Bremerella sp. P1: one gene and its partner. The protein of the gene in region 1 interacts with the protein of each later gene in a pairwise test. Links are inferred from orthologs where the notes say so. Each region holds a gene or a part of one and is shown on either strand. Other genes may lie near its edges.

Evidence for each region.
Region 2: the proteins of ssb (region 1) and priA interact in binary tests that used the Escherichia coli proteins (3 or more experiments, as listed by UniProt). The link is inferred for Bremerella sp. P1 from one-to-one orthologs.

Annotation. Positions count from the first base shown.
Region 1 is NZ_CP118164.1:3,855,642-3,873,018, forward strand. What follows is about bases 1-2,879. They hold ssb (single-stranded DNA-binding protein), read left to right. Parts: upstream 1-1,126; coding sequence 1,127-1,633; downstream 1,634-2,879. Other genes in these bases: pth (aminoacyl-tRNA hydrolase), read left to right, coding at 1-530; rpsF (30S ribosomal protein S6), read left to right, coding at 627-1,061; rplI (50S ribosomal protein L9), read left to right, coding at 1,721-2,245; dnaB (replicative DNA helicase), read left to right, coding at 2,669-2,879. Also shown: more of dnaB, read left to right, coding at 2,880-4,111; PSR63_RS16225 (arginyltransferase), read left to right, coding at 4,229-4,936; PSR63_RS16230 (hypothetical protein), read left to right, coding at 4,957-5,691; PSR63_RS16235 (FAD-dependent oxidoreductase), read left to right, coding at 5,804-7,873; PSR63_RS16240 (BamA/OMP85 family outer membrane protein), read left to right, coding at 8,098-9,687; PSR63_RS16245 (BamA/OMP85 family outer membrane protein), read left to right, coding at 9,746-11,365; PSR63_RS16250 (hypothetical protein), read right to left, coding at 11,370-11,609; PSR63_RS16255 (methylene-tetrahydromethanopterin dehydrogenase N-terminal domain-containing protein), read right to left, coding at 11,691-12,554; fae (formaldehyde-activating enzyme), read right to left, coding at 12,700-13,197; PSR63_RS16265 (pilus assembly protein TadG-related protein), read right to left, coding at 13,693-15,423; PSR63_RS16270 (ATP-grasp domain-containing protein), read left to right, coding at 15,727-16,875; PSR63_RS16275 (lysophospholipid acyltransferase family protein), read right to left, coding at 16,872-17,377. UniProt on the Escherichia coli protein: Plays an important role in DNA replication, recombination and repair. Binds to ssDNA and to an array of partner proteins to recruit them to their sites of action during DNA metabolism. Acts as a sliding platform that migrates on DNA via reptation.
Region 2 is NZ_CP118164.1:917,495-930,584, forward strand. The notes cover bases 8,517-11,497. They hold priA (replication restart helicase PriA), read right to left. Parts: upstream 11,160-11,497; coding sequence 8,874-11,159; downstream 8,517-8,873. Other genes in these bases: PSR63_RS03875 (sensor histidine kinase), read right to left, coding at 8,517-8,748; nadD (nicotinate-nucleotide adenylyltransferase), read left to right, coding at 11,288-11,497. Outside these bases: aminofutalosine synthase MqnE, read left to right, coding at 1-639; PSR63_RS03850 (hypothetical protein), read left to right, coding at 708-1,502; PSR63_RS03855 (DUF4272 domain-containing protein), read left to right, coding at 1,594-2,616; PSR63_RS03860 (sulfatase family protein), read right to left, coding at 2,623-4,080; ATP-dependent DNA helicase RecG, read right to left, coding at 4,163-6,259; rnhA (ribonuclease HI), read right to left, coding at 6,294-6,758; more of PSR63_RS03875, read right to left, coding at 6,841-8,516; more of nadD, read left to right, coding at 11,498-11,911; PSR63_RS03890 (hypothetical protein), read right to left, coding at 11,925-12,185; PSR63_RS03895 (sensor histidine kinase), read left to right, coding at 12,411-13,090.

The DNA of each region.
Region 1 (17,377 bases):
GTAAGAAGTACGACGGTACGCGGCACAATGTCGGCTTCGACGTGTTGGAAACGCTGTCCAAGCGACATGCGGCCTCCCAACCCAAGTCGAAGTTCAACGGTCAACTGACGGAAGTGGGGGTAGGTGGCGAAAAGCTGATGTTGCTTTGGCCGCACACCTTCATGAACAAAAGTGGAAACAGTGTTCGACCGGCGTTCGATTTTTATAAACTGACGCTGGAAGACGTTTTGATCGTCTGCGATGATTTCAATCTTCCTTTGGCCAAATTGCGGCTTAAGGGGAAGGGATCGGCAGGCGGGCAGAACGGGTTGGCCGATGTGATTCAAAAGCTCGGCTCGGATGAGGTTCCTCGACTGCGTGTCGGAATTGGACCTCCCCGTGAAGGAGCGGATGTGGCCGGATATGTCTTGAGCAACTTTGCCAAGGCAGAAAAGCCAGAGATAGATGTGTGTGTTGAGCGGGCCGCTTCAGTCGTTGAGGACTGGGCCAAGCACGGTCTCGTGCACACCATGAATCAGTACAACGGATAACAAATCATTTAATCATGTGGTTGGCTTATCGGCCCAGCAAGTTGCGGCCAGCCACTCACCGATCATTTTGACGTCGACATTCGAGGAGTAGAAACCTTGGCGGCTTACGTTTATGAGGGGATGTTCATTCTGGACTCCAATCGCTATGGAAAAGACCCCAGTGGGGTCTCCGGAAAAATCAACGCCCTGGTCGAAAAGCTGGGCGGCGAAATCCTGGTCAGCCGCATGTGGGCGGAACAGCGCCTGGCGTACCCAATTGAAGGGCATCGTCGTGGTACCTACTGGTTGACCTACTTCCGCTTGGATAGCTCCAAGATGGAAGAGTTGAACTACGCATGTAACATCAGCGATGACATGCTGCGTTACCTCTTCATCAAGCAAGATCCACGCCTGGTCGACATGCTGATCGCCCACGCCGAAGGACATGAGTTCGCCGGCGACGGCGATTCGGAAGACACCGGTTCGGATGAATCCGATGACGATGAAGCATCGTCGGAAGATGAAGAAGAAACTGTAGAAGCTGCCGACTAGTTCGTCGTCAGTCATCTGCGGTAAAGACTCAAGTCGATTTTGATTTCCCTTGAAGGAGCGTCACGATGGCAAGTTTCAACCGAGTTATTCTGGTCGGGAACCTGACACGGGACATTGAAGTCCGCTACGTTTCCAACGGGGGACTCGCCGTTACCGAGCTGGGCTTGGCGGTGAACGATCGACGAAAGAACCAAAGCGGCGAGTGGGTCGATGAAACGACCTTTGTCGATGTGACCCTCTGGGGACGCACGGCAGAAATCGCCAGCGAATATTTGAGCAAGGGCTCGTCCGTGTTGATTGAAGGACGACTTAAGCTCGACACGTGGGAAACGGACGGACAGAAGCGATCCAAGCTTCGCGTTGTCGGCGAGAAGATGCAAATGCTCGGCGGCCGTGAAGGTGGCGGCGGCGGTGGTAGCCGCGGTGGATCGCGACCTCCCCAGCGTCAATCGCAGCCACAAGGTGGTGGCGGTTACAACCAGGGCGGTTCCAGTGACTACGATTCCTACGATGACGGCAGCTTTGGCGGACCTGGTTCGCAAGGGGCAGCCGACGACGACATCCCGTTTTAGTGGCTGGCGGTCGACCCGAGTCGACGTCACCGAGACATTCAAAACAAGATCGCCAAACCACTGGCTATTATTGGAAATAGTAAGACCATGCCAACTCGATCTGAAAAGCACAAAGCACGTCCTTGGAAGCGTTTGCCAAAAGGCAAGCACGGCGGCATCGAACTGTTGTTGATCCAATCGGTGGATCACTTGGGTAAGCCTGGCGACGTTGTCGAAGTTCGTCCTGGTTATGCCAACAACTACCTGATCCCACAGGGTCTGGCTACCATCGCGACCACGCACCACAAGCGAATGGTCGAAAAGCACAAGGCTAAGCTGGCGGAGATCGAAAAGTCGCGTCTGGCTGGTCTGCGTGCCATCGCAGATCTGTTGAACCGTCAAAGCGTTACCATCGAAGCCAATGCCAACGACGAAGGCCACTTGTATGGTAGTGTCGGTCAGGCTGAGATCGTGGCCGCTTTGAAGGAACAGAACTTCACCGTGACCCCAGACCAGGTTCGCCTGCAGGGTCCGCTGAAGGAACTCGGTTTGTATACCGTCAAGATTCACCTTCATGCCGAAATCGAATCGGAATTGAAGGTTTGGGTTGTTCCGACCGTCTCCGGCGACTAATTCGCCCAGACAGTCAAATGTGCGAGATTCGCACTGAGTTTAACTGTGCAAACGTTTGTGTTTCAGGCACGGCATCGCTCTGAAACGCATAACGCATAGCACGCTACGGCAGGCACCTTGAGTCCCGTTCCCTTGGACTCGGAGCTTGCTGGTCTTAGTAAGTCGCACTCCCTTTTTCCAACGGTGACGAAGCTCGGTCGGCCCTTTGGCGAGAACGCCGGCCTTGTTAGCTTCCCCTGCGGACAATCCCAAAAAACTCCTCGGCCTCCCCGAGGAGTTTTTTTTATGCCGCGGCGTCTATTTTGTGATGCCCGTAAATCCGATCCCTAAATCTGCGGATGTCGTTGTTCTGAGTTAGCTCCGTGGTAACATGGAAATCGAAGTCAGGCAGACGTATTCACAACCTACGGATGGAGCACATCCTTGGCCACCGGTAGTAAATCCAAGAAGCGGCGATTCGATGATCGTGAAGAGGTAACAACCAACCTTCTCGATAACCAGCCGCCGTGCAGCATCGAGTCCGAACAGTGTGTGCTAGGCAGTATCATTCTGCTGCCAGATTGTCTGGACGACGTGATCATGGTCTTGCGTCCCGAGGACTTCTACGACGAGGCAAACAAAAAGCTCTTCGAGCACATGGTCGACCTGCACAACAGCGGTCGCAAGATCGACATCACGCTTCTCAGCGAGCATCTGCGTGATGCTGGCGACTGGGAGTTCTGCGGTGGTGCCGCCTACCTGGCAACGGTCGCTCGAAGTGTTCCGCACGCGGCCCATGCCGTCAGCTACGCCGAAATCGTGCGGAAGAAAGCGACGAGCCGAAACCTGATCATCGCGGCGACCGATATCCTGCAAGATGCCTACCAGGAAGCAGGGAAGCCCGAAGAGCTTATCGGTAGGGCGGAACAGAAGATCTTCAGCATCCTCGATGGTCGCGACAGCCGCAGCATGGCCAGCATGCGCGAGATCGTGACCGAAGCGATGGAACGCATCGATGCTCGTCTGCGTGGCGAAGCGAACGAAGACGGCGTTCTGACGGGCTTCAACGATCTCGATGAAATGACCAGCGGTTTCCATGGCAGCCAACTACTGATTCTCGCGGCTCGCCCGGCCATGGGTAAAACGGCGTTCGCCATGAACATTGCCGAAAACGTTGCTGTGCATGATAAGGTCCCGGTGCTGTTTGTCAGCTTGGAAATGGGATCGGTCGAACTCTGCGATCGTCTGCTGTGTAGTGTGGCCCGCGTGAATGGCCATCGATTGCGAAACGGAACGCTCAGCAATGAAGACCGGGCCCGCTTGATCGAGAAGTCGTCGCTTGTGGGGGAAGCACCCCTGTTTGTTGATGACTCGCCCAGCCGAACAGTGGCGGAAATCGCCGCCTCCGCTCGACGCATCATTCGCAATGAGAAGCGTCTGGGCCTGATCGTGATCGACTATTTGCAGCTCATCGAGCCTGACAATGCGGACGATCCTCGACAGGAGCAGGTCGCCAAGATTGCCCGGCGTCTGAAGGGTTTGGCGCGTGAAATGAACGTGCCGATTCTTTGTCTGGCACAGCTCAATCGTCAGGCGGAAGTTTCCAAAGATAACAAGCCGAAGTTGAGTCACCTCCGCGAATCGGGGGCTATCGAACAGGATGCCGACGTTGTCATGTTCGTTCACCGTGAAGAATATTATCACCACGGCGAGGAACGCGAGCAGTACGCCGGTCAGGCCGAAATCATCATCGGTAAACAGCGTGCAGGCCCGGTGGGTGAAGTCAAACTGACGTGGCTCAAGGACTTTACGCGATTCGAGAACGCGTTTGACCGCGAGCCTGATGATTTCTCGGCATTCAACCAAGGGGGCGAGGGAGGCTTTTAGCCTTCCTCTCTTTTTTGGGAAGTTGCCACCCATTTTGAGAGGTATAATTTAGACGGTGGCCTGCGTCATGTTTCCAGCATGCCATGCTTTGTTTGTGTCATGGTGTAGAGAGCTCGAATGAGTCATCGCTACGGGGCGAAATTTATCGACGTCGAAGAGACGTGCCCCTACCTGCCCAATCGGCTGGCGGTGCTCCCGTTCTATCTAACCGACTTTCGGGCCGAGCCTGAAGCATTCGACGAGGCATTAGAAGAAGGCGTCCGTCGTTCGGGGATTTTCATCTATCACACCAATTGCCCTGGCTGCAATGCATGTGAGCCGATCCGCATCCCTGTCGAAGATTTCGTTCCGCGTCGGCGCCATCGTCGTGTTTTGAAAAGGGCAGAGGCCGAGCTTCGTGTCGAAATTGGTGAACCGATCATCGATCGCCAGCGAGTCGAACTCTATAACAAACACAAAGTAGGGCGGGGGCTCGGCGAGCCAGGCAGCGAGGTCGATCTGCGAAGCCTGAAAGAGTTCATCGGCATCACTTGCTGCGATAGCCGCGAGTTCCGTTACTATCGCGGTGACGACCTGGTTGGGGTAGCCATTGCCGATGTCGGTTACGAAGCGATGTCGGCCGTCTATTGCTACTTCGATTCGGAGTTATCCGAGTTGGGCATCGGCAACTTCTCGGTTCTCAAACAGATCGAAGCATGTCGCGAGTGGGGGATCAAGTATCTGTACCTCGGCTTCTACGTCGCGGGGAATGCTCACATGAAATACAAAGCCAGCTACCTGCCGCACGAACGGCGGATCGGTGGGGTTTGGCAGCGGTTTGAGTAGCGGCCGTGAATGAGGTAAAAGTGAGCGAAACGACGAAGCCCCTTTCAGGCACGCCGAGGTTCTCGCTGGCGATTCTGTTTCTTTGGGTAACCCTGGTCTCGGTATCGGTCGGTGCCTGGCTGATGCTGCTTCAAGGATTCTTTGAAGACGACTTCACCGGACTGCTCGATTGGTTTTCGATGCTGTTCTACGGTACCAGCGCGATTGTCTTAGGGACGGGCGTCACAGTTGCAGCGTTGATTGGGTTCTGGTTTTACCGAGGTCACTGCTGGGCATGGCAGCCAGGGCATATTCTGCCGCCCGCGATGAGTTTCTACGAACTGGTCACGATGTTAGCAGTCGCAGTCGATCTCGTGATGTTCGATGAAGAAGTCGGATATTCTTCGTTTCGGCAGAGCATCTACGCATACGAAGGACTCGTCCAGTATACGGGCATCACATTGATGCTTTCAGCTTACTTGTGCCTGATCCGTACGACGCGGTTTTGGCAATTCGTCTTTGGAATGTTGATTTTCGAGAATCTCTTGATTCTCTGCATGATCAATCCATTTGAGTTAGCCATGGGGCAGGTCATTTCATTTGAAACGCTTCGCTGGTCGAGTGTCGTCACCAGGATTATCATCTTTGTCTTGATGCTTCTGCTGACCGTGTGGGAATTGATTCAGCGTGAGTGGCGAGACTGGCTCCACTGGGTTGGACTTGCCGTCGCACTGATCTACTTCTTCGTGCGAACGAACATTCTCGCCTGGTCCTAACGTAGGAGCGCAATCCTGGTGGAAGCTCTGGGGGGGATGTTTGGAACCCCGACGTCGATTGGACTACAATATCGAGGCCACCCATTTCCTGCCTTTAGCTTCTGCCAACACCATGAACAGATTTCCCTTCCCCCTTTTTGCCCTTCTGTGTATCTCGCTTGCCTGCGTCTTCAGCAATTCGCTTCAAGCGGAAACCAAGTCGGCGGATGTGATCGTCTACGGTTCGACCCCTGGCGGCTTCTGTGCGGCGATTGCGGCTGCTCGGGAAGGGGCTTCGGTCATTTTGTTAGAGCCTACTTCGCACGTCGGTGGCGTGAATACGGGCGGGCTGAGTTTTAGCGATTCCAACCAAACCGTACGTTCGACCGTCATGGGCCTGTTCGACGAATGGCACCGACGGATTGAAGCAGACTATACGGCTCGCGGAGTCAAGTTGCCGTACGACGTGAGCGTGAAAGATAACGCGAAGTGGACCTATGAACCGCATGTTGCGATGCAGGTCACGATGGCGATGCTCAACGAAGCTGGCGTTGAGGTCTTGCCAGGGCACGTCCTTGAGTCGGCAACGATGCAGGGGGCAACGATCAAACAGCTTGAGACCAACAAAGGAACCTTCCAGGCGAAGACCTATGTCGACGCAACCTACGAGGGTGACTTGTTGGCGGCGGCGAATGTCAGCTGGACGATCGGCCGCGAAGGCAAAGCCGACTTTGGCGAATCGCTCGCCGGGAAACGTTATCCCAAGGGAAAGATGAAGATCGACGGTTTCGCTGCGGACGGAAGTCTGCTTCCTTTGGTAACGACGGATCAGCCAGGCGAAGAAGCGGCCGGTGATGATTTGGTGATGGTCTACAGCTTTCGGCTTTGCTTGACCGCCGAGGCGGATAACAAGGTTCCCATGCCCAAGCCTGATAACTACGATCCGGCTCGGTTCGAAGCGATCAGGCGCTACATTGCTACGGGTGGTCGCAGCTATGGTATCGACCTGTATCCACTGCCAGGCAACAAATTCGACGGTAACAACTCGATTGGCGGGCAGTTCTCGTTGGGGCTCGTCGGGGCTTGCAACGGCTGGAGCGAAGCCGATCAGGCGGGCCGCGATAAGATCTTCGAACAGCACAAACAATACACGCTCGAGTTCTATCACTTCCTGACCACCGATCCTGCTGTGCCGCAGGATGTGAAGGACAAGTACGCCCGACTTGGCTTATGCAAAGACGAGTTCGCTGCGACTGATCACTTCTCGCCGCAATTGTATGTTCGTGAAGGACGACGTATGCAGGGGATGTACGTCGTCAGTCAGAAGGACATTCTTGAGGCGCCGGAGCAGGAAGACCCGATCGCAATCTCGTCTTTTCCAATTGATTCCCACGATTGCCAACGTGTGGCCTTTGCCGATGGGACAGTCGCTGACGAGGGGACGATCTTTCCGGTTCGTATGCCTGGCCGACGACATGGTTACGCATATCACATCCCTTATCGGTCGATTCTGCCGAAGCCAAGTGAGTGCGACAACTTGCTGGTGCCGGTGGCCATGTCATGCACGCATGTTGGGATCTCTTCGATTCGGGTCGAGCCTACCTGGATGATCATTGGGCAGAGTGCTGGCATTGCTGCTGCGATGTCGGCGAAACAAGGGACGACTGTTCAGACGTTGCCCTATGCGGATCTTCGTGAGCGTCTCGTGGCGCAAGGCCAAGTCCTGGAACTACCGGAGTTGGCCGAACTTCCTCGTCCTTCAGTTGCCGGTGGTATCGCTTCGAAGAGCCTGCCCGGCATTGTGCTGGACGATTCGGCGGCCAAATTAGAGGGAACGTGGGCAAGTTCTTCCAACTTCAAACCATGCATCGACGGCAGCTACGTGCACGACGAGGCCAAGGGGGACGCCACATCGGCCGCGACGTTCCAGGTGAAGGTCCCCAAAAGTGGCAAGTACGAGGTGCGGATGGCTTACTCAGCTCATCCTACCCGGGCCAAGCAGGTCCCGGTGACGTTTATCAACGGATCGGAAACCTTTGCGTTATCGGTCGATCAAACGGTACCGCTGCCTAGTGGCGAGGCCTTTCGGAAGATCGGTACCGTGAATCTTACGGCTGACCAGCCAACCACCATTGTGATACGGAATAAAGATACTGATGGGTTTGTCATTTTGGACGCGATTCAGTTGCTGCCGGTGCAGTAGGCGGAAAATGGGCCTTCTGCAGGCATCGCTAGCGTCACATTTTGCCTGAACCATAAACTTTTCCGATGCGTATCTCAGCTCATCGTAACTCCTAGGCGATATTCGTCTTGCCAGGAGTCTGGCGTTTCAGTATTTCTCCACATTGCGTCCCAAAGCTTTGCGCGAAAGGGACGCGATGGTAGGCACGGAAGCCAGCCAGAGAAGTTGATAAAGGGATTTAACGCATGCAGTGGATACGCCACGGGCTGACGAGCGTCGTTATATCGGCCACGCTAAGTTATCTCGGCTTAGCACAGGGACAGGTTGCAGCACAGGACATTGTGCCGCAACTCACCGCTCCATCGCCGATTACACCCAGTGTTCCGACTCGACCTCTGATTACCGGGATTCGCCTTCAGGGGAATGCCCAAACGGAAGAGACTCGGATTCGTTCGATGATCAAGTCACGCGTTGGTCGTGAGTTCGATCCGGAACAGATCCAATCTGATGTTCGCCGTTTGGCCGCCTCGGGATTGTTTCGCGATGTTCAGATTCTGACCGACAAGTCGGCCGAGGGAATCTACGTCACGTTCCAATTCGAGGAACGCCCGCGGATTGCCTACATCAAGTTTCTCGGCAACGAATCGGTACGCGACAAGACGCTGCTGAAGAAGTCGGAAATGAAGTTAGAAGGCACCCTCAATAAGTACGTGATCGAAGAAGCTCGGCTGAAGCTGGAAGATTACTACCATACCCGCGGACACGGCAAAGCGACCGTTCAGGTGGTCGAAGGATTAAAGCCGGAAGACAAAGGCGTCGCGTTCATGATCCACGAAGGGCCGCTGGCTCGAATTGGCAGTACGAACTTTGTTGGCAATTCGATTGCGTCGGATTCACGCCTGAAAACACAGATCAAAAGCAAGCCTGGCTTGTTTTATCTAATCAATGGCGAACTCGACAAGACTCAGGTCGAACAGGATGTCGACAGTTTGACGGCATACTATCGAAGCCTTGGGTTCTTTAAAGCTCAGATCAATCGAATCATCAAGTACAGCGACAGCGGCAAGTGGTCCTATGTCACGTTTGTCATTGACGAAGGTCCACGCTACGAAGTGCGAAACATCTCGTTCGTGGGCCAGACTCGGTTTGACTCTGAACAACTATTCTCGCAGATCAAGATGGAACGCGGAGAGTACTTCGATCAAAAGAACATGACCGCCGATGTGCGTGCGATTTCCGATTTGTATGGTTCGCAGGGTTACATCCACGCGGACGTGAAAGCGGAGCCACGCTTCTTGGAAACGCCAGGTACCTTGGACCTGGTGTATGACATCCGAGAAGGGGATCAGTATCGGGTTGGTAACATCAACATCGAGATCTCCGGTGATTTTCCTCACACGAAGCACGCCGTGATTTTGAATCGCATGTCGCTGCAGCCTGGCGACATCATCGACATTACGAAGATTCGCGACGACGAACGCCGCATCAAAGCTTCGCAATTGTTTGTCAACGAACCGCATCGCGGCGTGGCCCCTTCGATTACCGTGGCTCCACCTGAGCTGACGGATGTCGAAACTCAGGTTGCCGAGCGAGGCGGAAGCCAGACCTACCGTGGTCAGAGCCCAACTTCGAACTATCAGCCGCAGGCCTATCCGCCCCAGCAATACGCAGGGCAGCCCAGCGGCTATCAACCGGCTCCAACGCAGCAAATGCCTCCCCAGCAGGCGGTGCCGCAAGTGAGTCGCTATTCGCAGCCTATTTATCGGGAAGCTGCTGTGCCTACACCGCCGCAGCAACATCCTACTTCCGTTTATTCATCCGTGCCCAGCAACTAAGAAGCCTGGTTCAGCTCGATTTCCCCCCCGAGCGCCAACGCTGAATGAGGACCCCTAGGTGGACAGAAGCGGACAACTGCTGAAGATAACCCTCGCTCTGAGTCTCGTCACAGGTCTATGTGCCGGATGGAACTCGGCTTCGGCTCAGGATTGGACTGGCGGAAGCTACGGGCAACAAGCGGCTCCCAACTGGAATGTGCAGGGACGCGACAATCAAGGTTATCCTGGAAGCGCACAGAACTGGGATTCGTACGATCGCACAGCTTACGAGTCATCACCCGGCAATCCGAACCAGTACCGAAATGGCATGCCAGCTTCCGGTGCTCCGGTTGGCAACTACGATCCCTATCAGCAGTACCAGCAACCGGTCCAACCGGTTCAGTACCAGCAAGGATATCCGTCGCCATCCAGTCCCGAGACAGGCATGTATAGCCAGGACCCATCCGGGTACGGTAGTCCTCCGATTCCGGCACCTGTTACCAGGCCTATGAATCCTTATGGCTACCCACCAGTTAACGGTCGACCACTGGGTGGTGCTCGTATCTACGATCCTCCGCTGGGTCCTGATGCGATCATTTCGCCGAACCCTTACTACGATCCTGGTCGTACGGCCGACCTGACGATTCGTGCAGAAGAAGCTCAGACCGGGCGTTTCCAGTTTGGCGTGGGTATTAACTCCGACGCTGGTGTGACCGGTAATATCGTGATCGACGAACGAAACTTCGACTGGCGACGATATCCGTCCAGCGTGGACGACATCTGGAATGGCCGCGCGTGGCGTGGGGCAGGGCAGGGGTTCCGAATTGAAGCCATGCCAGGTACCCAGGTTCAGCGATACATGGTCAGCTTCAGCGAACCTTACCTGTTTGATACGCGGGTGAGCCTGAACTTGAGTGGTTACTTCTTCAACCGAATTTACCGCGACTGGGACGAACAGCGCGTCGGTGGCCGAGTGGGTCTTGGCTATCGGTTGACGCCTGACCTTTCGACGGCAGTTAGCTTGCGTATGGAGGACGTCGAGATCAGTGATCCACGCGTCCCAGGCGTACCTGAACTGGATGCTGTGTTGGGTCACCAGGATCTCTACACGGGAAGTTGGAGTGTCACGCACGATACGCGCGACACGGCATTCGCCCCAACCGAAGGTCACTTGTTTGAGATCAACCTGGAACAAGCGTTCGGCGAATACAGCTACTCGCGGGCGGAATTCGACTTCCGACAGTACTTCCTGCTGGGTGAACGCCCCGACGGTTCCGGGCGGCATACGTTGGGCTTCTCGACGCGAGCCGGTTTCTCGGGAGCCGACACACCGATCTTCGAAAACTTCTACGCTGGTGGTTTCTCCACCTTGCGTGGTTTCGACTTCCGACGTGTTGGTCCGAAATCGGGTGACGTGTTTGTCGGTGGTCCGTTCCGTGTGTTGGGATCGGTGGAATACACCTTCCCCATTACCGCCGACGACATGGTCAAAGGTGTGATCTTCACCGATGTGGGTGCGGTGGAAGAATCCACCAAGATCGTCTGGGACGACTTCGACGTCGCACCAGGTTTTGGTCTCCGCATTTCGGTACCCGCCTTGGGGCAGGCTCCGATCGCGTTGGACTTCGCCTTCCCAGTCAATCACGCCGATACCGATCAGACGCAGGTCTTCAGCTTCTTCGTGGGTGCAGCTCGCTAATCGTTTAGCGAAACGTCCAATCGACGTACGTGTTTTGATACCCGTGATGGTAGCCTGCGGTTCGATAGGGCTGGCTCACTCCGAACCAGCCATACGAATAGCGCGTTTTTGGGCGTGGTGTCAGTATGGGCGAAGCCGTCGATTCTGGTGCGATAATCCAGTATTGAGCTGGACCAGCGGCCTGGGCGGATGATCCTACGACCGAGCTAGCAAGCACGGCAAATGCCAGCATCCACTTTCGCATGCGTTCTCTCCCTGCAGCAGAAACCTAATGTGTCGACTCCTCTATTGTCGACCGATCGCAGGTGATAGCACGCAGTGAAAATTAACCCTCGAGCTCCATTCCCAGGGCGAAGATCTCCTCCGCGTTCAGAACTTGGTCGTTGCGGCTGAAAAGACGCTCGATGGCTGCTCTGTGAATGGCCATTTTGGTGCCACCCACGCCGATCGCTCCGTAGCAGATCTGGCCGAGGTTCTCCGCCGCTTTGTCTTGGAAATCGATTCCCTCAATCCCCAGCGGTGGAACGGCATTCAAATCGATCGCGACCTTAAGGTCCTTGGCTTCTCGGCGAACAGCATGCGGGACCAAGGTTACACCGGCAGCTCCGGCCGAGATCAATAGCTGCACCCCTTCAAGTGCCGATGCAGTCGAATCGGGATCGTTTGCGGCAACGGGTTCGGGAGAGCCGATCTGGATGTCTTCGGCAATTTGTTTAGCGGCTGCTTGTGCTTTCTCCAACGACCGTGAAGCGAGTCGGACGTTGGCACCTGCCCGAATCAAGAGTCGAGCGGCACGCTGTCCAACGGGACCTGTGCCGCCCAAGACCAGTGCCTGAGCCCCTTCGAGTTCAAGATGGCGAGCACCGCAGATGACCGCGGCCGCGGCCGTCGTGTTGGCGCCGTTTCCGTCCATCATGACCGAGACGCGCATGGGACCAAAAAAGCTTTTGGTAACCGCAGTGAGCAACTCTTCGGCCTTGTCCACATTTGAGCCACCTACGTAGATGGCCGAATGTTTCAGCTTGCTTGGCGCACGGGTGAAGATGAGCCCGTGCACAAGTCCGGCGACTTGATCTGGGCTGACTCCACCATGGCGGAACATGATGTCGGCACCAGAGTCGACGGCGACGACCGAATCAAAGGTACTTGGTTGGGTATCGGTATCTAGCTGAAGTAGGATGTTTTTCATCGGGGGTGCTCAATGAAAAGGGACTTCGATTGTCGTGCAGGCTCATCGGGAAGGATTTCGAACAGCACCGATACAAAAAAGTCCCGCGTGGCCATCGATGAGGCCTCGCGGGACTTTGATAACGGTGCCGTAACTGGACACTTATTTAGAAACCGCGGAACGGATGTGCCGCTTGTTCCTTGCCAGCGATGACTTCATCGGCAGTCGGCTTGCCAGCCATGGCGTTCTTGATCGACTGCAGCGTTGCTTCGTAGTTGTAGTCGTAGATCTTTTTGTCGTCCTGGGCTTCCCAGTGGATGAAGACACCGCAGACGATCACGAGATCTTCGCACTGATCCTTAGGAATGACGCCTTCTTCAACAGCGTCAGCAACAGCCTTGGCGACGGCAGCCTGGGCTGGACCGAACATTTGAACGGCTTGCTTCGAGTTCTTGATGGTGACCTTGGTGATGGTCACAGTGGCTGGCTTAACAGCCAGGTTGGGGGTCAAAACGGCCAGCAGGTTGGAGTGACCGGCGGTTTGATTGACCAGCGCCGAAGCAAACGCATGGCCGACAGGGCCATCCTTGGAACCGATCATCAGATCGATATGCGCGACTTCGTTGCCATCGCCAGCGAGGGCTTCTCCGATATACATCGACATCCGGGATTCTCCGTGCGGGAACTAAGAAGATACGGGGTGATGCCCGCGACGACTTTCATGCAAAGACGTCAGTGCGCAGGCTTATTGGATTTGTCCAATTTAACGAGGCCCAAGGCGCATCGAAAGCCCCGGCAAGCCGAGGTACGAAAAGACTTTGGGCCAGCTGACAGCCAAGACGATAGCAAACTATGCCCGAATTGCAAGTAGTGGGGCTCGTCAACGTTTCGACATCTCGCGGGTGGATATTCGGCTTTCGGAGGGAGTTCTTGGCGTTCAGTCTTCAGTAGAGAGAAGCTTCCGCGCCCAACTCATGCTTCAAATCGCTTGTGATGAGGGGTGGGGCAGGAATCACGAGACTCATTTTGCGTGATTCTTGATCGAACCCTGGAAAAGGTGAACGCCGCAATCAGCGGCTTCGAAAGGAGAAGAGGCCGTCGCGCGGGCAGCGGTGCACGACGGCCTCTGGCGGGAAGAGTCGATTTCCCTGCGACGGTCTTATTGGACGAGTCGCAGTGGGCGATATCCGGCGATTTGCTGGAAGACTTGCGTTAGCTCTTCCGCATACTCATCGCCAGTCTTACCACCGGGAATATTGAAATGTGAACCTTGGGTGATGTCGGCCACTTGTTGCATGAGATCTTTGTCGGCACCAGTTCCCATGCTGATCGTGACGATCACATAGCCCTTTTCTGCGGCCAGGTGAGCTTCGTTGATCACCGCGTCACGAGCCGCCGAGCTATTAACACCACCGTTATGCCAATTGGCCACTCCATCGGTCATCAGAACCATCATCTTGTAAGCACCAGGACGTGCTCGAGCGTCTAGTTCTTCACGAGCGACCGTCATGCCGCCGGCAATGTTGGTGTAGTTGTGGTAGTAACCAGCTTGGCGTTGATTGGCCTGAGCTGTGATGAAGCCAAAGTCATCCGACAGGGTCGATTCGAGAATGCCTTCTCCACCGGGGCCGTTGTACATCGAAAGGCCCATTTTGTCGTCGGAGTCGGCTTGTTGAATGAAGTTGACGAACATCGCGACCGAGGATTTCAAAGCCGTGATTGGTTGAGCACTGGCTTTCCACATATCGGTAGACTGTGCGTGCAGGGTTCGTTTTTCCAGCAAGTAGACGATAAAGTTCTGATAGCCGAACTTGTAGCGGAAGCCAGCGTTGTTGTTCTGGCCACTGCTGGAAGTGCAGTAGTTGATGTAGCTGTCCCAACTGCCGCTGTAGGGATAGTCAACCGTATCGAGTCCCAGGGCAGAGAGGAATGTATCGCGGCGAGTAAAGTCAAAGTAGTGAATCTGGTTGGAGCCATCCGCGTTCTTACCGCTATAGGCCCAGACTTCCCGAACCTGGCCACCAGGGCTGTAGGTACCGGTGGTGCCACTTGGGTAGTAAGTGATGATGTCTCCATTGCCTCGACGAACGCGAATTCGGTTGTACGATTTCGTCGAATTGACGACGACCGTGTCGTACTGGTATTCGACGGTGACTTGAGCTTGGGCATCGATTTGAGGAACCGGTCCCTTGGCGACTGCCCACTGCGGGTCAAATTCCAGGTTTCCGTAAATCGGAGAACCTAGTTCTTCGTACATCTGGAACTGATTGGCAGTAACATGGCCAGCACCAAGTGTATTGAAGGCTTTGAATTCACTGTCATCGTTCATCGACCCGGAGAGATCCAGCACCACCATAATATCGCGTGGCTGGTAGGCCGCGGCACTTTGAGCCTGGATACTGAAGGTATCGCGACCCAGCAGATGACCAAAGAAGAAAGGCATGTTGTCGTACCGCATGCTCACTTTGACGGTGGACGCGGGCCGATCCGAGGGGACAACTTCTTTGGTGGTGTCATCCCATTCACCGAAATTAACGTCGAGCCCTTGGGCGTAGTGGTCCATGAAGTGGGCCACACTTTCTTCGACCGCTTGGTTTTCGTATTCTCTCCATTGAGTCCCGACCGGATTGCGAACAAGATATTCGTGAACGGCGTCGGTGGCCGCGTCTTCGCCGTTGATCAGCGAGCCAGCACCGGCCAAGGTGGCCGCGTCGACGCTGCGTTGCAGCTGGGATTGCAAAGTATACATGTAGCCGACGTCGATGCTGAACGCGAGCATGGCCATCATGACGATCATGAGTACCGCGGACAGGACGACAATGATGCCACGTTTTCGGTGGGAACCTACGTATGACATTTCCTCGTCGGGGGAAGTAGATCGGCGAAACATAGACTCTCTCCTGGACGTTGGAAGAAGTTTGTTGGGTCGCGGCGAGCCGATGGAAATTCGTGCTGGCGTGCTCGGGGCAACTGAACTATTTAAAAGGGGCTGAAACGAGATTTAGAGAGTTCGCTTCCATCTGATCGATGATGCTTTTTCGCAACATGTGGTGATCAGCTTTCTGCGGTAAACCTCTCTGAAGGAGAGAGATGACGAGTGTCCTTGCTAATTAAAAACGTAGGTTACGTCTGATCTCGAGGTCGGAAAAACCTTTCAGATTGCGCGAAATGTGGACACGAATTTGGGAAGAGCATGGTACAGCGAATCGGATTGATCGGTGCTAGTTGCCGAGCCATGGCCGCATCTCTTGTGCGTGGCGGGTTTTCCGTCACCGCTGCCGATATGTTTGCCGACTATGACTTGGGGCAGATCGGTGAGGTCAAGGGCTTGCGCAACTATCCCTGGTCGGCTCGAAGATGGCTGCGCGAGACGGAACTGGATGCTTGGTGCTACACAGGTGGGCTAGAGAATTACCCCCGGTTAATCGAGCGGATGGCCGCCGAGAAGCGGTTGCTGGGTAATTCGCCGCAGACACTGCGAATGGTTCGCGATCCGTTCTGGCTGGCGGACTTAGCAAAACGCTATGGTTTTGAATTTCCGGAAACGTGTCGTGTTCATGATCCGGACTATGATCCCATCCATCCCAGGCCAAGTGATCAGTGGCTGCTCAAGCCGTATCGATCGGCCGGCGGATTAAATATCGAAAGGGTGAGTGCCTTGCCGGCGTTGGCTCACCGATTCTATTTGCAGCGGAAGTTGCCGGGCGTGCCGATGTCCGCCGTGGTCTTGTCGACCTCACAAGGATGCCAGATCGTGGGTGTTAATCGGCTGCACGGGGGAAACGAGTTCGGAGCTCCTGGTCCGTATGTTTTTGTTGGAGCGATTACCCTAGGAACACCGTCGACGATCGCGCTCGATCCGATTGTCCGTGCCATTCATGACGAGGCAGGCATGATTGGGCTTTGGGGAATCGACTTTCTGCAAACCGATCGTCCGACACTGCTCGAAGTCAATCCTCGTTGGACGGCGAGTATCGCTTTGCATGAGCGGATGCGAGAGAATCCTTTGATGCCTTGTCATATTCAGGCTTGTCTTGATGCGGAGGTCAAACTGAGCGAGCGGTTCGCCTATTGGTCCAGTGGAGCCAGGATTGTCTATGCGTCGCAGCGGTTGGAGTTTACTGATCGGATGCTGCGCAAGATTCAGGAGGCATTCTCACTGACCGAAGAAAGTTTTCTCGCCAATCCGAGAGTTGGTGATATTCCCATGCCGGGGACAATCATCGATGTTGGCAGCCCCGTTTGCACGTTGTATGCCGACGGTAAGACCGAGGAATTGGCCGAAGAAGAATTGCGAAGTAGCCAAGAGATGCTCGAGGAGATCATCTACGCTGGGTTTTAGTCCTCTGGGGACTGGTGATTCTGGGCCAACTCTTCCGGCGTTGGTTTCCACTTCTTGCCGGCCAGGGTTGGTTCGTAGTCGGCTTGGCCAGCCAACTGGGCGATCGCTTTGACTGCCGCCACAATCATCTCTTTGTCCGATTCGAAATCACTTGGGTAGATCAGGTCACCCACGGTGATTTGAACCTGGGCTCGCATGAAGAAGGGACTGGTCACCGTCTTGTTATAGGGGGCACCCTGAATGTAGACCGGGAGGATCGGGACGTCCGCTTTGCGGGCCAAAAGTGCCGCACCAGGGCGAACGGGCATCATAAACTGGTCCGAGGTATTGATTCGTCCCTCCGGCAATACGCCTACCCATTTTCCCTCGTGGAGGAGCCTGACCGCTTCGCGAATCGATGCGTTGTCGATTCCTCCGCGACGTGTAGGAATAGCGCCGGTTTCGTTCAGGAACCAACCGAAAAACCAGTTGCTAAAGAACTCTCTGGCCACAAACCAGCGGA
Region 2 (13,090 bases), 2.9 Mb from region 1 along the record:
GGCCTCGGCAGCATGCCAGGCGGCGGTGCCGAAATCTTCCACCGCGAAGTTCGTGATCAGATCTGCGAACACAAGGCCGACACCGGCAAGTGGCACGAGATCCATCGCACGGCTCACGAGATGGGCATCAAGACGAACGCCACGATGCTGTACGGTCACATCGAGAACGCCTATCACCGCGTCGATCACTTGATTCGCTTGCGAGAAACGCAAGACGTCAGCGGCGGCTTCCAGACGTTCATTCCGCTGGCCTTCCACCCGGATAACACAGAACTGGCCGAACTCAAAAAGCTGAAGAAGCCATCGGTGGTAATGGACCTGCGAACGATGGCCGTCTCGCGTCTGATGCTGGACAACTTCCCGCACATCAAAGCGTACTGGATCATGCTCGGCATCGGCACGGCTCAAACGGCCCTGTCTTACGGAGCCGACGACATCGACGGTACCGTGCGTCATGAACTGATCTACCACGACGCTGGCGCCACCACGCCGGAAGTCATGTCGGTCGAAGACATCCAGCGTCTGATTGTCGAAGCAGGCCGAGAACCAGTCGAACGCGACACCGTCTACAACCGCGTGATTCGCGATCCGCAGAATATGTCGGAGTGGACGACAGGCGAACCGTTGGAAGTGGGTTAAGTTGACCCCCGACCAAGATTGTTCCCATAATTGATGCATCCCATCCGGAACTATGTGGAGCATCACTTGTGGAAGGTCTGTTTGAATTATTCTTTGCACCAGTGGTGGCATTCTTCGAGGCCTTAGCTGGGCTCATTTGCGCGGTTGCCACAATCGTGGGTGAGATCGTCGGATTCTTTTTCGAACTTCTGCTCCTCGCATTGTTCAAGGGAATTACGCCGGCCAAGCAACGTTTCCGTGAAGGACCTCGTAAGGCTTCACGGGAACCTGGTCCCGTCATGACGGTGATCTGCTCAATTGGATTCGTAATATTTGTCGCTGTCGGCCTAACGTTTTTGATTCGCAGCGGAATCGAGCACTCCCGCACAGTCACAACGCAGGACCAAGTTGACGCACTGGCCGATGCCTATATTGCGCAGTTGGAGAACAAAGAAGGTGACCTTGTGCCTGGTCCTTCTGGTCACCACGACGCTTGGGATAATGCAATCGTTTTGCAAGAGAATGATTTCGTCGTCGGAACCCAGGTGGTCGTTCGTTCGAATGGTCCGGACGGCCAGCCTAACTCTGGTGACGACATCGCAGCCGTTCGTTACCACAAGACGAATGCGAAAGAGATCCGAGACCATCTCGTCGATAAGGCAGTCGGAAAGTTTGAGAAATTCTTTGCCAAGGAAGCTGAAGAGAACCAAAATCAGGCCGAACTAGAACTACAGGAGCAGGTTCCCAACGCCAATGAACTTGCCGAGCATGAAGCGGCCGATGCACCGCTACCCGCTGAGCCAGATGCCGAGGCTCAGGACGAAAAGAAACAGGGCTGGAGGCTTCCCTCCATTAAGTTTGGCTCAGGCAAGAAGGACAAGTAGCCTGGATTTTGAGCGCATTGGCGATTCGCTTTCGTTAGAATTCGCTCATTGCTCTCATCTCGTCTGTTAACCCTCGCCCCATCGTGCTGCCATGCTGATCAACGCCTACTGCACGCATCGCAATCCGCCTGCGCTGGAATTCCCTCACGATTTGATCGGAAGCCGAGACCTTTCGGATCCGGAACTGGCCGAGCACCTAAATGGGTTAATCGGTTTCATCATGCAAGGTGGTGAGCGTGAGATGACGCAAACGCTGTATCACGTTTATCGCCATATCGAGCGTGTCAAGAATCACCTGAGCCTGGAAGTCGAAGACGATCACCTCGATGCGTTTGCCTCGTGGGCGTGGGACGCCAATGCGATTGTGTTTCTGCCCGATGGATCGGTGTGTGATCCCAACGGTAACGTGCTGGTTTCGCCGGAAGATGGTGGCAGCGATCCAGAAGCCCAGGTCCCCTACCCCGAAGACGCCCATCATCGCAAACAAGCGATTTCCCAGGATCTAAGTGACCTGAAGTTGCAGCCATACGAAGGGCTGCCCCCAGTGATTGGCGAGAACGAGGTCGACCTGAGATCGGCCAAAGAAGTGGCCCGCCGAGCGATCGCACTGATGGCGGTGGCGGTTCGAGCGGAAGGGCTGGCCTCGGGCGAACCGATTCCAGTCGCAGAAATTCGCGAACGTCTTCCCCAAGCCTTCGAGGTTTTTACGCCGGTCGAACAAGCATTCATGGATAACGATTCGCCAGACCAGCAGTCGGTCATCAATCATGCCTGGCGGTACGAGTGTTTGTTCGTCTTACAGTGGGCACTTGGACATTTCGACGAGCTTCATTTTCCTTCCGCGATCTGTGACGTGCCAGAAGTCGCAGGCGACATCCTGCACCGCGATCGAGACGAGATGATCGCCGAGGCCAAGCTGCGTCCGACGAAGGAAATCCTCGACGAAGTCGATCTGCACTTTCGCTTGCATTGGATTGCCCGTCAGGCGGACCAGAAAGGCCACCCAGCTCCAGCAGGACTCGACATCGGCGTGATTCAAGAACGCCGCGTCGCACTCAACTGGCTGATTCGATTCGAGAATGCCGACTGGGACGATGTCGACTGCCCGACGTAGACCGCGTTACTTGCCAGCACCCTGTTGCCTCAGCAACGTATCCAGCTCTTTAATCTTCTGTTGAATCTCAGGCCGTGGATCATTGATCAAATTGTTATTCTCGCTGGGGTCATCTACCAAATCGAAGAACTCGTCACAGCCTTCGTTATGGCTATTGCGTACGAGCTTGTAACGATCGGTCCGATAACATCGCAGCGAAGCGGTCGCGTAGTGGATCATATCATATTCGGCAAAGACGTCATTGTTCCACTTGTCCGGCTGCTCGCCCCGTAACAGCGGCAAGAGGCTACGCCCTTTCAGTTTCGGATCGGCATTCACATCGGCAACTTCCGCCAGTGTGGGGAACACATCGAGCGACGATGCGGTTCTCAAGACGACCGTACCAGGAGCCACGACACCGGGCCAACGCACGACGGCTGGAACGCGAAGAGATTCGTCATACAGGTTGGGGCGATACTTTTTGGAGATCACACGCACCCCGTTGTGATACTCACCAGGGGGCTGTTTCTTCGTCGCCCATAGGCCGTTCCCTTTGTGCCAGATTCCATGGTGCCCCATGTTGAATCCATGATCGGAAGTGAAAATCACGATGGTGTTCGCCGCCAGCTGGTTTTTATCCAACGCATCGAGCAGTCGCCCCAGGTTTCGGTCGACGCCTGACGTGCTGGCGAGATACTCGCGCATCATCTTCTTGACCCGCGTGATGTCGAGGCCGGGATAGTCTGGAATTGTCGGATCCAACTCGGCATAGGGCTTCCAATCTTCCGGCGCCACGGGAAGCCAGCGGCCATGGGGTGCCCTGGTGGCCAGGCAAAGAAAGAAGGGTCGATGCTTGTTTCGCTGGATGAAATCAATCGCCCGGTCAGTCAGGATATCGGTCGTCAGTCCCTCGAATTGGCGAACTTCTCCGTCTTCTTCCAGCGTGGGATTATCAGGCGTCGTTCCGCCACCAGTCAGTCCCATGAAGTAGTCAAACCCATGCTTCGTAGGATGAAACTTCTCATTGCCTGGTGCCGTCCAGTCTCCCAAGTGCCATTTGCCAACCAGTCCCGTGCGGTAGCCGGCTGATTGTAAAAGTTCTGCGATCGTCATCGTACTGTCCGGGTCCAAACGAACTTCGTCGTTGGGATCGTACAGCTTGTGCCCTGGCTGAGGAATGAAATCGGGAATCCCCAATTCGCTGGCATACCGCCCTGTCATGAACGATGCCCGAGCCGGACTACAAACGGGCGTCGTGCAAAAGAAGTTACGAAAAACAGCCCCTTCACTGGCGAGTCGATCGATGTTCGGTGTCGCCGCGGCGGGAACCTCGCGGTACTGTCCCGAGCGAACCGCCGAACCAAATGCCCACGGTGCTTGATCGTCGGTCAACACGATAATGATGTTCGGCTTCGCCGCCACGGCAGGCACGGCTGTGGTGATCGATAAAAAAGCTGCCAGAGCAGCGAAGATTGCTTTGGACATGGAAGAAGCTCAGTGCCTGGGAAATGCTGGTATCCCAGCAGTATACCAGCTCTCAATCGGGACTCAACTTTGCGCGAGGCACCTAGCCCAAGTCACCAATATCAAGCGACTTGCCGTAACGGGTGAGCACCATCCTCTGCAGCTTTTCCCACTTCGCGCCAGCCAGGTTCGGATCGGTATCGGTGATCGAAAACGCATCCTCGCGGGCTTTGGCCAGCAGCTCGCCATCGCGCTGTAGGTCCGCGATCCGAAGTGGAGGCATGCCGTGTTGCTTCCAGCCAAACAAGTCGCCGGGGCCGCGAAGCTTGAAGTCGACTTCGGCCAACTCGAACCCATCGGTTGTTCCGGCAAATGCTTCTAAACGTTCGCGCGAGGCATCAGTGGCCGGGTTGGCAAACACGCAAAGATAACCGGGATGCTTACCTCGACTGATTCGACCGCGAAGCTGATGGAGTTGGGCCAGCCCGAAGCGTTCGCCGCTCTCGATCGTCATGAGCACGGCATTGGCGACATCGACCCCCACTTCCACGACTGTCGTGGCGATCAAGACATCAATCTCGTGATTAGCAAAACGCTGCATCACGGCATCCTTTTCGGCCGGCGGCATGCGTCCGTGCAGCATCTCTAAACGAAACTCTTCCAGTTCGCCGTTGGCCAAATTCTCGAGCAGTTGCTCGACGCCACCAAGCGTGTCATCGCGGTTCGTTTCATCGACCAATGGCGCGATGACATACCCTTGCCGCCCTTCGCGCAGTTTCTTGCGAAAGAAGTCCCACCACTTGGCCCGCTGCTCATCGTCAGCAATATACGTGCTGATCGTCTGACGACCTGGCGGCGCGTTGCGAATGGTCGAGATATCGAGATCTCCGAACATCCCCAAGGCCACCGTGCGTGGAATCGGCGTGGCGGTCATCACCAGGTAGTGCGGATCATTGCCGGCACTTCGCAGCGCGGCACGTTGGCGAACGCCAAACTTATGCTGCTCGTCGATGATCACCAGGCCCAGCTTTTGGAACGTGATTTCGGTCGCAATGATCGCTTGCGTTCCGATTAACAGATCGATCTCACCCGCAGCGACATCCGCCAAAAGCTTAGAACGTTCCTTTTCGGTCAGCGAGCCTGTAAGTACTCCGATCCGAACCTTCGCATGACTTAACAGCTTGCTGAGCGTTCGAGCATGCTGTTTGGCTAAGACTTCCGTCGGAGCCATTAGGGCAGCCTGAGTTTTGGCAGCTACCGCGGCTAACATTGCGTAGACCGAGACCATTGTCTTGCCCGTCCCCACGTCCCCTTGCAGCAAGCGATTCATGGGAATCGTACGATTCAAATCGTGGCAGATCTCGTGGATCGCTTTGTTCTGGTCTTCGGTCAGCTCAAATGGAAGCAGCTTACGAATCCGTTCGTCGATGCGAAAATCGACGGGGATTGGCAGCGCACTCTTGCGCTCGTTGAGCTGATGCTTGCGCAGCGACATAGCCAGCTGCAGCACGAGCAGTTCCTGGTAGATAAACCGCTTCCGGGCAGCTTCCGTATCTTCACGCGAGTGGGGCCGATGAATCTTGTTCAGGGCATCGTGAATCGACAGCAGTTCGTGCTGTTTTAGAAACGAGTCCGGCAAGACTTCCTCTAGGTCACTCCCATACGTATCGAGCGCCGTATGGACCATCTTTCGCATCAACCCTTGGCGCACTCCTTCGGTCAGTGGGTAGATGGGAAGCAGCTTGCCACCTTCCGGCTGATCACCAGGCTCGACGATATCGACCACGGGGTGGGCCATCTCCCAGCGATTACCTTGTAGTCGAGGTCGACCCGATACGATCACGTGCTGCCCTTCCTGGAATCGCTTTCGCAGAAAAGGCTGATTAAACCAAACGCCGCGCACATAGGCTTGATTATCGCGGACGAGTACCCCCAGCACGCTGCGTCCTGGACCCGTTCCGCGGAAATCGACGTCTTCGATTACGCCGGTAATCGACGCCGGTTCATCTTCCTTCAGGTCATCGGCCGGGATGATATCCAGCAGGTCTTGGTAGTCACGTGGAAAGAAGAAGATGAGATCGAGGGCCGTGTAGAGCTGCAGCTTCGCCAGCCGCTCGGCACGCTGCGGTCCGACCCCTTTCAGGAACTGTACCGGCGTGCGAAGACGCTGGAGCGGAGTCGATTCGCGGCTGTCTGACATTCCGTCCTCACCAGGGCGATCCGTCGGGGGTTGATTATCGATAAGGCTGATAGGCCGCCACGGCCAATTCGTCAACACGATCATTTTCCGGGTGGCCACTGTGGCCAGCGACTCGGGTATATTTCACGCGATGCTTTTGCAGCTGTTCGTCCAGTTGTTTCCACAGGTCGTCATTCTTGACCGGCTTCCACTGCTTGCCTTCTTTGCGCTGCCAGTTGTTCTTCTTCCACTTGGGCATCCACTCGGTCATCCCTTTGCCGACGTAGACGCTATCGGTAAATAGCTCGATACTACACGCTCGGCTAAGGGTCTGCAGGCCTTGAATGACGGCCATCAACTCCATGCGATTGTTGGTCGTATCGCGTTCACCGCCTGACTTTTCCATCTCTTTGCCGGTGGATGGATGGCGCAAGATAAACGCCCAGCCGCCGGGGCCGGGGTTTCCACTACATGCCCCGTCCGTGAAAAGAAGAACCTCAGGCTCGAAGGTGGCCGCCATTCACTGCTCCCAATAGATCGTTCGCTAAACGAGCGATTATGTCCCGGGATGCGGTCGGGATAAAGCCCCACCTGGAAGATGACTAGTTTCTCGTTGTCGAATCGATCGTTTCCGGCGTTTCGACCTGGCGAGACCCTTGAATGCGGACAAAGTCGCCGTGCTTGGTCTTGGTGATCTCGTCGATACGTGACGTGAACGAATCTTCGCGAACGTCAGGACGATCTTCGATCACCCACGGGATGTCAACAAAAAACGTACTTCCCTTGCCCAGTTCGCTCTCGGCTCGTACGGTTCCGCCCAGCAGCTGGCATAGCTCGCGGACGATCGATAAGCCGAGGCCGGTACCAGAGTACTCGCGTGTCAGCGTGTCCCCTTGCGAGGCGGTCCCTTGGCGGAACTTCTCGAAGATGATCTCGCGATCCTCTTCCGCGATACCCACACCGGTGTCGCTTACGGAAAGCTCAAGACGATTGTTGATGCGATTCGCTTTGACAACAATGCGTCCCCCTTCCGGCGTGAACTTGATCGCATTGGAAAGCAAGTTGGTCAAGATCTGCTGGAACTTCGATTGATCCTGCAGCGCCGGCTCTTCATTGGGATCGACGTGACAGGTCAGATCGATGTTCTTTTCTTCCGTAAGCGAGCGAACCATATCACAGGCGCCGCTAACCACCGAAGCAACCGAAAATCGTGACGGGCGGACTTCCATGCGACCGCTTTCGACCTTTGCCAGGTCGAGAATGTCGTTGATCATGTCCAGCAGCAAACGACCTGACTTCTGGATGTTCTCGACGTACCGTTTCTGTTTGTCGTTCAGGCTGTCGATACCACGCAGCACATCCGAGAAACCGAGAATACTATTGAGCGGCGTCCGCAGTTCGTGGCTCATGCTTGCCAGGAAGTCGCTCTTCAAGCAGTTCATCTCGTACAACTGCATATTGGCCTGAGCCAGTTGATCGACCTTGCCGTCGAGATCTCGGTTAACGTAGGTCAACTTGTTCTGGGCATCGATCAAGTGAGCAAGCATGCGGTTGAAGGAAGTTGCCAGGTCTTCGAATTCATCGCCGGTGTAGATCTCGGCCCGCACGTCCATGTGACCTTGGCTCACCTCGTCACTCACGTCACGCAGGTGAGTCAGTGGTTTCACGATGATGTAACGCACGATCAGGTACAACGCGATCATGGAAAGCGCGACCGTGATAATAGCCGTGGCTAGAAGGTAGGCCCGGTTCTTCGTCAGCGCGATCTGCGTGATCTCGTCGTCCTTAACGATCTTGATCACATTGAACGGCAGTTCATTTTCAAGCGGGAAGCCTGTGGTCGAGACGGCCAGTTCCAGGTTCGTATTGTGACAGGCAACCGTGCAGTTTCGCTTCCAATAGATCGGCTGATAATAAATGTACTTTTGCCGTTCCGCATCGTAGAAAGCTTCTGAGGCTGGCGAATAGGCGATCGTGTCTTCGTCGTTGTCAGCGTCACCACGCCCCAGTTCGACGAATTCATCAGTCGTCTCTTGGGTACTGATACCGGGCGTGCTAAGGAACTTCTCGAGGATATCCTTATCACGCGTTTGTTGAATCTCTTTCAAACGCCGCAGGATCTCGGCTTCCTCTTCGTTAGCCGGCAGAAGGATGCGTTCCTCGGGTCGACTGGTCGCCGCCAATTTGCGGTCAGCCGGATCGAGGGTCATCACTTCCCAGTCGTACTTCATGTACTCCAGTTCGAGGCCCGTATCACGTACGTGCTCGTCCCATCCTTCCGGATTCTTTTGGGCCTGGGCGTCATGCTTCCAGTGGATCTTCATCAGAACCGCATCAACCAGGTGCCGCCCGGTGCTCAAATTATTGTTGTGCACCAACTGTTCGGTCGATTGCCCATACCACCAGAAGCTGCCGGTAATCAGCAGCAACAGGCATGTTCCGTACAGAAAGCGGCACTTTCGTTCGAGATTGGTCTCGCCGAGGACGCGCTTAATGGAACGATACGACATGGGATGTTTTCAGTGTTCAGTTTTTAGTGCAAGAGCCAGAAGTGGCCCAAACACGGCTGGAAACAGCAACTTTTGAATTCTAGGACTTTCGCTCAACTGAAACTACCCAGATTTCCATAGTTGGCCTACATCATGTCGATTGGATCGACATCGGCAATCCACAAGACATCCTCCGGAACGGCTACCTTTTCGCGACATCGGAGCACGGCCGCACGCATTAACAGTCGATCGAAACTGTGCAGTAGCAAGTGATAGCGGTAATTCCCACGCAGCTTTTCGATGGGGGCCGGAGCAGGCCCTTGCTGCGAGATGTCGCCCCCCTGCTCTTGGGCGAAACGAGCCAGCTCTTCGGAAATCTGCTGCATGAACAGTTCCACGGACGGCTGCGATGGACCGCGAGCAATGATCCGAACCATGTGCGCAAAAGGTGTCATCTGAAAGTCGCGGCGAAATGGCAGCTCTCGCTCGGCAAACAGGGCGTAATCATGCCGTGTCGCTGCTTCGATCGCGGGGTGATCTGGGCTTAGCGTCTGCACCAGGACTTCCCCCCCCAGGTCGCCTCGGCCGGTTCTCCCAGCCACTTGGGTGATCAATTGAAACGTCCGCTCGCCAGCACGGACATCGGGAAAGTGCAGTGCCGTATCGGCGTTGATCACACCCACCAGCGTCACATTCGGGAAGTCCAACCCCTTGGCGATCATCTGGGTGCCGACCAGGATCTTCACTTCGCGATTGCGAAAACGCTCGAGCGCGGCTTCATGCGAGCCAGGCTTCTTCATTGTGTCGGAGTCCATCCGAATGATCGGGTATGAGCCGAACTTCGACTTGACTTCCTGTTCCAGCTTTTGAGTACCGATCCCGGAAAAGCGGATTCCACTATAACGACACGTGGGCACAGGGCAGACACGTGGGGCCGAGCTGCGGTAGTCGCAGTAATGACAAACGGTGCTGCCGTCGGTGATATGATGCGTCAGCGGAATCTCGCAATGAGGGCACTCCACCAGGTGACCACACGCGGGGCACTGAATGTGCGTACTGTGCCCTCGACGATTGAGCAGCAGGATAATCTGTCCATCTTGTTCGAGAGTTCGCTTCATCGAGTGATAAAGCTGACGGCTGATCGCACCGCGAAAGCTAGTCGTCTTGTCGTATCGCATGTCGACGGTACGCACCGCCGGCAGTGGCCGATTCCCAATCCGATGCGGCATCGAGATCAACGCGTACTCACCTTGCTGAGCACGATAGTACGTCTCCAGCGAAGGAGTCGCCGTGCCGAGAATCAGCGGGATCTTCTCGTATTCGGCCCGCTTGGCAGCGACCTCTCGAGCATGGTACCTAGGCACCGAGTCTTGCTTGAACGAGCTGTCGTGTTCTTCATCCAGGATGATCATTCCCAGTTGAGGTGTCGGTGCAAACACCGCACTGCGTGCCCCGACCACCACGTTCACGATGCCTGAAGCAATTCGTTTCCACTGCCAGTGCCGCTCGACGTCACTCATATGACTGTGCAGTACAGCAATCCGATCGAAGCGCGAAGCGAAACGCTGTTTGGTTTGGGGCGTGAGACTGATTTCCGGAACCAGGACGATCGCCTGCTTCCCTTGATCGATCACATGTTGAATGGCCTGAATGTAGACCTCAGTCTTTCCACTGCCGGTCACGCCATGCAGCAGGATGGGCTTCGGCTCAGGTGCATTGACCTGGGCGAGGATCGTCTTGAGTGCGGAAGCCTGAACCTCGTTCAACGTCTTAGCCGGTTCGCGTTCGATATCAATGTCGTCGAAGTGGGCGTGACTGACGCGGCGGACTTCCGACGTAATGAGCTTCTTCTTGCGTAGCCCGGTGATGGGTGCTTGAGTACAGCGGCACTTGTCGGCTAGGTCTCCCGGCGTCATCGGCTTACTGGATGCGGCCAGCGTCGTCAGCACGTGATGTTGCTTCTCAGGCAGCTTGATCGTCGCGATGCGGGCAGCCACTTCGCGGGGAACACTCAGTAGCGTCACTTCGCGTGTGCCTGCGTTGCCGCGCACAGCGGCGGGAATCACGGCGTCGAGCACCTGTCCCCAACTAGCCAAGTAGTACTCGGCCATCCATTGGGTCATCTTCAGCATCTGCGAAGAAAGCAACGTCTGCTGATCAAGGGCCGACAGCACGTACTTCAGCTTGCGACGACCATACTCCTTCCGCTCGACAGCCACGCAGTACGCCATCACGCGGCGATTGGATCGACCTAGTGGGACGTAGACCCGGCGGCCAGGCAAGACTTCGCCGACCAACTCATCAGGCACCAAGTAATCGAAGGTCTGCTCAGGCCCGGTCGACATCACGACTGAGGCCACCAGCCCTGTTTGAGCATCGTCCTGCTCCCAGGGGGTCGAATCGTCGCCGAAAAGTCCTTTTTGATTCTTCACAAAAACTCGAAATGCTGGTGGTCCAAGCGTTCATCCTGGCCAATTGTGCCCCGGACCGATACGATAGCAGTTTGAAGGCGACCTTCCCACCACGCCGAAGATCGGCCCGAAGCGAAAGGGGGAGTACCATGCGACTGGGAATTTACGGGGGTTCGTTTTCCCCAATTCACAACGGTCATTTGCTTCTTGCAGAATCGTGTCGCGAACAGTGCGCCTTGGACGAAGTTTGGTTCTTGCCTGCGGCCACCAATCCACTCAAGCAAGATGGCGTGCTGGCCTCCGATGCTCATCGCGTGGCAATGATCGAACTAGCCATCGCCGGTAACCATGCATTCAAATGCAGTCCCATCGAGTTGGAACGCGGTGGACTTAGTTATACCGTCGATACACTTCGAGATTTGCAGAAAATCGTTCCGCAGGCCGAGTTATTCTTACTGGTTGGCGGCGACTCGTTCGCTTCGCTCTTTCACTGGCACAAGATTGACGAGATCTGCGAACTGGCAACCATTTGCACGGTGGGCCGGCCTGGCAGCGACTTAAGCGACTGGGGACAACTGCCGGAAGTCCTAAATGACGATCAGATGACACACATCAAGCAGCACTTCGTCGAAATGCCACTGATTGGCCTATCCAGCACCGACATCCGTGGGCGAATTGCTAGCGGCAGATCGATCCGCTACATGGTGCCGCGTAGTGTCGAGAAGTATATCGAAACGCAGCACGTCTTCCACAAACAAGTGGCGTCAACTTAGATCGCTACGTGAATCACGCAGCTCGGCGACGACCCAAAACCTGACCGAGTTGCGGCGTCAGAGGCGTTTGCTCGAGGGAAGGATCACTCTTAAGCGCTTCCAGTACTTGGTCCAGCTGCTCGAGCGAGGACAAGCTCAGGTCGAGGAAGATCCATCGTTTGCCGGCGATTTCGCAGACGCCTCCGCCTTGGCCGTCGAGCCATTCACGGCGAATCTGGTATCCCAATTCTTGAGCGGTAGCGATGGCCTGGTCGAGTAGATCGAGGGTGTGCATCCTTGCGAACTCCGATGATCTAGGTAATTTGCATGAGCAACCATAAAGGTTACCGGTTCTTTCGCCGGGAATTGTAGCGGTCAAAGGGGGATCGACGATAGACATATTACGGGCCAGCGCGATCAGGCCATCGAATTCGTCGAAAGGATTCTGCGATTTCGATCGATGCCAGCTGCTAGCTCGTCCGCTCACAAGTCGCGACTAACCATGGAAGCAGGGTCAAGGATGAACCACTCGCAATCCCCCTCAGATGCTTCGCTGATTGAACGTCAGGCGAAGGAAATCGAAATCTTGAAGCGCCGTTTGCTCGAAGCGCAAAAACTGACCGCGATGGGGGAACTCGTCAGTACGACGACGCACGAATTCAACAACGTGCTGATGGCCGTGATCAACTACGCCCGCATGGGGCTGCGTCATCAGGACGAGCAAACCCGCAACAACTGCTTTGAAAAGATCGCAGCCGCCGGGGACCGAGCCGCCAAGATCACGACCGGTGTGCTGGCGATGGCCAAGAACCGTGGCGACCGCATGGAGCCAACCGACCTGTCGAAAATCGTCGACGACACCATCGTGCTGCTCGAGCGGGAACTTCGCAAATATCGCATCGAATTAGAATTTCAAAACGAGAACGCTCCCCTGGCAATGGCCAACGGGAACCAGATTCAGCAGGTCCTGTTGAACCTGATGATCAATGCTCGCCAGGCGATGCCTCACGGCGGACGGCTGATCCTGAAGCTTTCGTACGACAAAGCGAATGACACGGTCGACCTGTTGGTACGCGATCACGGCACCGGCATTCCGACCGATCAACTGCCGCATATCTTTGATGCGTTCTACACGACCAAAACAGGTCCCGATGAAACGGGCAAAGGGGGAACCGGGATCGGTTTGGCCGCTTGCCGCGA